2 regions of the Xenorhabdus sp. Sc-CR9 genome follow, and region 2 is predicted to be linked to the other one. Evidence: predicted binding sites of a transcription regulator. Region 2 holds the regulator's gene; the other holds the start of a gene.
The links. Region 2 encodes sigma-54, which starts transcription at its own class of promoters, with help from an activator protein. Its sites were predicted from a motif close to GTTGGCACANNTTTCGCTNT; they were not measured.
Positions count from the first base shown of each region.

Region 1: glnA (glutamate--ammonia ligase) is a predicted target of sigma-54. The motif match lies at 1,093-1,112, and genes of this name have one in related genera.

Region 1 is NZ_CAWQTY010000222.1:81,899-85,327, reverse strand. Features, by position in the region: gene AACQ81_RS17945 (hypothetical protein) at 1-679, shown strand, start outside; gene glnA (glutamate--ammonia ligase) at 1,233-2,642, shown strand; gene glnL (nitrogen regulation protein NR(II)) at 2,858-3,429, shown strand, end outside.
Region 2 is NZ_CAWQTY010000108.1:29,458-32,886, reverse strand. Features, by position in the region: gene lptA (lipopolysaccharide ABC transporter substrate-binding protein LptA) at 1-321, shown strand, start outside; gene lptB (LPS export ABC transporter ATP-binding protein) at 328-1,053, shown strand; gene rpoN (RNA polymerase factor sigma-54) at 1,123-2,562, shown strand; gene hpf (ribosome hibernation promoting factor) at 2,586-2,873, shown strand; gene ptsN (PTS IIA-like nitrogen regulatory protein PtsN) at 2,988-3,429, shown strand, end outside.

The DNA of each region.
Region 1 (3,429 bases), on a different contig from region 2:
GTGTTATTTCACGTTTATCCATAAGGATGGTACAGCAGAGCTTTTAACATTCGCAGCGCCTATTCCTCCTAAATTTGATGGTATCTATCCAGTACCCGGAGATTTAGCCATTCAATCAGTTAATCCTTCTGAGTGGGATATCTTAAATGGTGAAAATGAGCTGAATATTATTGAGAACGTGCGAGGTAGAGCAATTCTGGGTACTGACAATAAGTTGACGATGACTCTGAATGTACCACCAAATCCACCTTTCGACTTCATTAAGACATACGATAATATCACAGATATATCTGGTAATTACGAATGTGTCATGTTTAGGACACAATCCTATAAAGCCCAGATATCCCATGATTACAATATAAATACACCCTCTAAGTATGAGCCACCCAGCGGATGTAATGAGAATATTGTTCAGGTAACGTGTACAGCAAATGCATGTGCTGCATTACACAAAGATGGGACAGTAACCGCTTGGGGAGAAAGCGATTTTGGCGGTGATTGTACAAATGTCAAAGATCAATTGAAAGATGTAAGGGCTATCTACGCGACAGGAAGAGCATTTGCAGCCCTGACAGCGGATAAAAGGGTCGTGACCTGGGGATATGAGCCAGGTGGCGGAAATAACAGCGAAGCAAATATTGATAATCAGATTAGCTATTCAACATATATTACAAATTAATGTACTAATTCTCATTAATATTAGCTGGTTATTCAATTTGTTCTTAAATAAATACCGCCTCTTATAGAGGTGGTATTCATCATATGTTATTTAGTGAATCCATGGGGTATAGACAAATTACTTATTACCTGTACCAAATTTAAAAATAATGAAACTGCAGATAGTATGGAGATATCCTGATTATCATAGTCGGATTCTGTCAGAAGAAAAGAAATCTCAATTGGAAAACACGAAGGCTATCCCTATCCCTATACTTATAGAACTATCGACCAGAACGGTCTATCGCACCACTTAAGTGCACACCCGTAACTGAAGGTCACCAATACAGTGCAAAATATTTTAAAACTGGCCTTTATCCTATCCATTCTCTAGCCGCCAAAAAATCATACTCTGATATTAAAGACTTTTTAAAAGTTGGCACGCTTTTCGCATTAATCTTTGCATGAGTAATTTCACAAAAATTGACTGTGCAGAGATACACAATCGCCCCTAGATAAAACAGCAGTTTTCTTGCACAGTTTTATCTGGCCGATGTAAACCAGGAGAATTCAGTATGTCCGTTGAACATGTTTTGTCCATAATTGAAGAGCATCAGGTGAAGTTTATTGACTTACGTTTTACTGATACCAAAGGTAAAGAACAACATATCACTATCCCTGCCCATCAAGTTGATGACGATTTCTTCGAAGATGGAAAAATGTTTGACGGTTCATCTATAGGTGGCTGGAAAGGTATCAATGAGTCCGACATGGTGTTAATGCCAGACCCAAGCACTGCAATGATTGATCCTTTCTTTAATGATGCCACGCTCATTATACGTTGCGATATTCTGGAACCGGGCACGATGCAAGGTTATGATCGCGATCCCCGATCCATTGCCAAACGCGCGGAAGATTTCTTGCGTGCGAGCGGCATTGCAGACACCGTTTTATTTGGACCAGAACCCGAATTTTTCCTGTTCGATGATATCCGTTTCGGGAGTTCCATCTCTGGCTCTTACTACCATATTGATGATACTGAGGCAGCATGGAACAGCGGCACACGTTATGAAAGCGGTAACAAAGGCCATCGTCCCGGCATCAAAGGCGGCTATTTCCCTGTTCCGCCAGTAGATTCCTCTCAAGACCTACGTTCAGCCATGTGTCTGACAATGGAAAAAATGGGTTTGGTGGTTGAAGCACACCATCATGAAGTTGCAACAGCCGGACAAAACGAAGTTGCCACCCGTTTTAATACCATGACAAAAAAAGCAGATGAAACCCAAATTTATAAGTATGTGGTTCATAATGTTGCCCATAAATATGGTAAGACTGCCACATTTATGCCAAAACCATTAGTCGGTGATAACGGTTCTGGGATGCACTGCCATATGTCACTATCCAAAGATGGCACTAACCTGTTTGCAGGTGATAAATACGGTGGTCTGTCTGAGATGGCGCTGTACTATATCGGCGGTATTATCAAACATGCCCGTGCATTGAATGCCTTCACGAATCCAACCACTAACTCTTACAAACGCCTGGTACCCGGCTTTGAAGCTCCGGTTATGCTGGCTTATTCTGCCCGTAACCGCTCTGCTTCTATCCGTATTCCGGTTGTAGCCAGCACTAAAGCCCGCCGTATTGAAGTGCGTTTCCCTGATCCGGCAGCGAATCCTTACCTGGCTTTTTCCGCCCTGCTGATGGCTGGCCTTGATGGCATCATCAATAAAATCCATCCGGGTGATGCAATGGATAAAAACTTGTATGACCTGCCTGCGGAAGAAGCACAAGAGATCCCAACTGTGGCTTCTTCTTTAGAAGAGGCTTTGGCTGCATTGGATGCAGATCGCGAATTCCTGACACGCAGTGGTGTTTTCACCGATGATGGAATTGATGCTTATATCAATTTATTACAAGGTGAAGTTGAACGTGTCCGTATGGCTCCACATCCTCTGGAGTTTGAACTGTATTACAGTGTGTAATGCTGAATATTGTACTTGATGATATTACTGTGATTCATTTTTTGTTGCCGTGAAACTTTGACCCATCTTCGGATGGGTTCTTTTCCGGTGCATATAAGCAGGTTCACATTGTACGTAATGACTCTTATTCCGAAGGAGTCAAAATACATTCTTAACAGAAAGCCCATTGAGTTGCTTAGATAGGCTACAATGCACCAAAAAAGTGCAGAGATTGAATGACAATGGTTGATTTGCCCGATGCAGAACAGATTCTCGACTCACAGATAAACAGTGTCTTAGTGCTGGATAATGATTTGATTATCCGTTATGCCAATCATTCTGCAATGCAACTTCTGGCACAAAGTTCACGTAAGTTATTCGGCACACCCCTTCCAATTCTGTTTAGCTATATCTCATTGGATACAGAATTGATGCGTTCTAGTTTGATAAGCGGCCATGGCTTTACCGATAACGAAGTCATATTGGTGATTAATAATCACTCTCACGTGATGTCGCTCAGTGCCCAGCCAATTTCCGAACAGTTTATTCTGCTGGAACTAGCACCTATGGATAGCCAGCGACGTTTAAGCCAAGAGCAGATTCAACAAGCACAGCAGGCAGCTGCGCGGGAATTGGTTCGGGGGCTGGCACATGAAATCAAAAATCCCCTTGGCGGGTTACGAGGAGCCGCACAACTGCTCGCCAAGGCACTGCCAGAACCATATTTGCGGGAATATACTCAAGTGATCATTGAACAGGCTGACAGACTACGTGTTCTTGTTGATCGGTTGCTGGGACCACAGCATCC
Region 2 (3,429 bases):
TCGAATAAAACGGTCATTGAAGCCTACGGTAATCCTGCTACTTTCTACCAATTGCAGGATGATGGCAAACCCCTCAAAGGGCATGCAGCAAAGATGCGCTATGAAATGGATAAAGAGCTGATCACATTGACAGGTAATGCCTATCTTGAACAGCTAGACAGTAATATTAAGGGTGACAAAATCACCTACCTCGTGCCGACACAGCAAATGGAAGCCTTTAGTGATAAAGGTAAACATGTCACAACCGTCCTGTTGCCTGCCCAATTACAAGACAAAGGCCCGGGTACCCAAGGCGCTGAAGTTCACAAAAAGAGTAAATAACGACTTATGGCAATACTAAACGCAGCAAATTTGGCAAAGGCATATAAGGGCCGGAAGGTCGTTGAGAACGTCAGCCTGAAAGTAAGGTCAGGAGAAATTGTTGGCTTACTTGGTCCCAACGGTGCAGGTAAGACAACCACTTTCTACATGGTGGTTGGCATTGTTCCGCGTGATGCAGGCTCTATCTCCATTGATGAAGAAGACATCAGCTTATTGCCGCTACATGAACGCGCCCGACGTGGAATAGGGTATTTACCGCAAGAAGCTTCAATCTTCCGCCGCCTGAGTGTCTTCGACAACTTGATGGCTGTCCTTGAGATCCGCAAAGACCTTAACAAAGAACAACGAAAAACGCGCGCAGAAGAGTTGATGGAAGAGTTTCATATCTCCCATCTGCGTGATAGCCTTGGGCAATCACTTTCTGGTGGTGAACGCCGCCGCGTGGAGATTGCCCGCGCGCTGGCCGCCAATCCCAAATTCATCTTGCTGGATGAGCCTTTTGCCGGTGTTGACCCGATATCCGTATTGGATATCAAAAAGATCATTCAACACCTGCGAGACTGCGGATTGGGTGTCCTGATTACTGACCACAATGTCCGTGAAACACTGGATGTCTGTGAACGTGCTTATATCGTCAGTCAAGGTCACTTGATTGCCCACGGCAGCCCTGATGACATCCTGAATAACGAGCAAGTAAAACGCGTCTATCTGGGTGAAGGCTTCCGCCTTTGATTCTGATTTTTCTGTCAGGCGTAATTTAAGGGATCATTCAAGCTAGATTAAGGAGAAAGTAGTAACGCTATGAAGCAAAGTTTGCAACTCAGGCTCAGTCAACAACTGACGATGACGCCCCAGCTCCAGCAAGCTATCCGTTTGTTGCAACTTTCTACGCTTGAGCTTCAGCAAGAAATCCAACAAGCACTGGAAACTAATCCACTGCTTGAACAAGATGAGCTGCATCAGGAAGTGGAGAATCGAGATCTTCCAGAAACTGAAATGGAAGTCATGGATACCCGCGAAGCGCTTGAACAGAAAGATATGCCCAAAGAGCTGCCACTGGATACCAGTTGGGATGAAATTTATACCGCTGGTACGCCTTCAGGAAGCCACAGTGATCACGGTGATGATGACTTTCCCGTTTATCAAGGGGAAACAACCCAGACACTCCAAGACTACCTTATGTGGCAGGCAGGATTAACCCCCTTTACTGAGACGGACACTGCCATTGCCACATCGATCATTGATGCGATTGATGACAGCGGCTATCTGACTGTATCTACCGAAGAGATCCTTGCCTGCATGGGCGATGATGAACTGACACCGGAAGAAGTCGAAGCTGTTCTCAAGCGCATACAACATTTTGATCCGATTGGGGTTGCCGCCCGTGATTTACGTGAATGCCTGTTTATCCAACTTTCCATGCTGCCACCCGAAACACCTTACTTGAATGAAGCTAAACTCGTCGTTAGTAAGTATCTTGAACTACTGGGTAATCGAGACTTCCGTAATTTATTACGTCAGAGCAAATTAAAAGAAAATGTTCTGAAAGAGGCAATTGATATTATTCAATCACTGGAGCCGAAACCGGGGTTAGTAGTCAATACCGGTGAGTCCGAGTATGTTATTCCAGATGTATTGGCGCAAAAAGAAAATGACAGCTGGCAAGTCAGGCTGAATACCGATAGCATCCCCCGCCTGCGTATCAACCAACACTATGCAGCACTGGGACAGTTAGCCCATAATGAAAGTGACAGCCTCTTCATTCGCAATAACTTGCAAGAGGCTAAATGGCTTATCAAAAGTCTCGAAAGCCGTAATGAGACTTTATTGAAAGTCGCCCGCTGCATTGTTGGACGGCAGCAAGATTTTTTTGAATATGGTGAGGAGCATATGAAACCGCTGGTCTTGGCCGATATTGCCTATCAGGTTGATATGCATGAATCCACCATTTCACGTGTGACGACCCAGAAGTATCTGTATAGTCCGCGAGGTATTTTTGAGCTTAAATATTTTTTCTCCAGCCATGTCAATACCGATAGCGGAGGCGAAGCCTCTTCTACCGCAATACGTGCCCTGGTGAAAAAACTGGTCGCGGCAGAAAATCCGGTCAAGCCCCTGAGTGACAATAAATTGACCAGCATGCTGGCCGACCAAGGCATTCAGGTGGCACGCCGAACTGTCGCAAAATATAGAGAGTCGTTATCCATCCCGCCTTCAAACCAACGTAAAAAGCTGGTTTGAACAACACAGAGAAGGAAAACACTATGCAACTCAATGTCACAGGCCACAATATTGAAATCACAGATGCACTGCGCAACATTGTGAACACCAAATGCGGCAAACTGGATCAATATTTCGATAAGATTAACCTCATTCAGGTCACCCTCCGAGTGGAAAAAGTGCAGAAAATCGCGGAAGCCACAGTGCACATCAACGGAGGTGAGTTGCATGCCACCTCAGAGCATGAAGACATGTATGCGGCAATTGATGCATTGGCAGATAAACTCGCTCGTCAATTGACCAAACACAAAAGTAAATTGAGACAACATTAACAGTTTCCAGACAACGGGGCCGTCATAAAATTACACTGTTCTGTCTGGAAGCAGTGCATTAATACCAGATGCCTTGAGGCATCTGGTATCACAAGGCTCTAAGTGAATAAAGAAATGAACAACGAAACAGATTTACCGCTAAGCTCAGTGCTTTCACCCGAATGTACACGCAATAACGTCCCTTGTTCGAGTAAGAAGCGAGCCTTAGAGATTATCAGTGAGCTAGCATCAAAACAGCTTGAATTACCGGAACATACCGTGTTCGAAGCTATTCTTTCCCGCGAAAAAGTAGGCACAACAGGCATCGGCAACGGGGTTGCGATCCCACACGGCAAATTAGACAAGGAATGCTCACACAATGCCGTTGGCGTGTTTTTGCATCTGGAGCACCCTATTACCTTTGATGCCATTGATAATCAGCCTGTTGACTTACTGTTCGCTTTATTGGTGCCATCAGACCAGTGTCAAACCCATTTACACTCGCTATCATTAATAGCAAAGCGCCTTGCAGATAAAAACCTTTGCCGTCGCCTGCGTTCAGCACAGAGTGACGAAG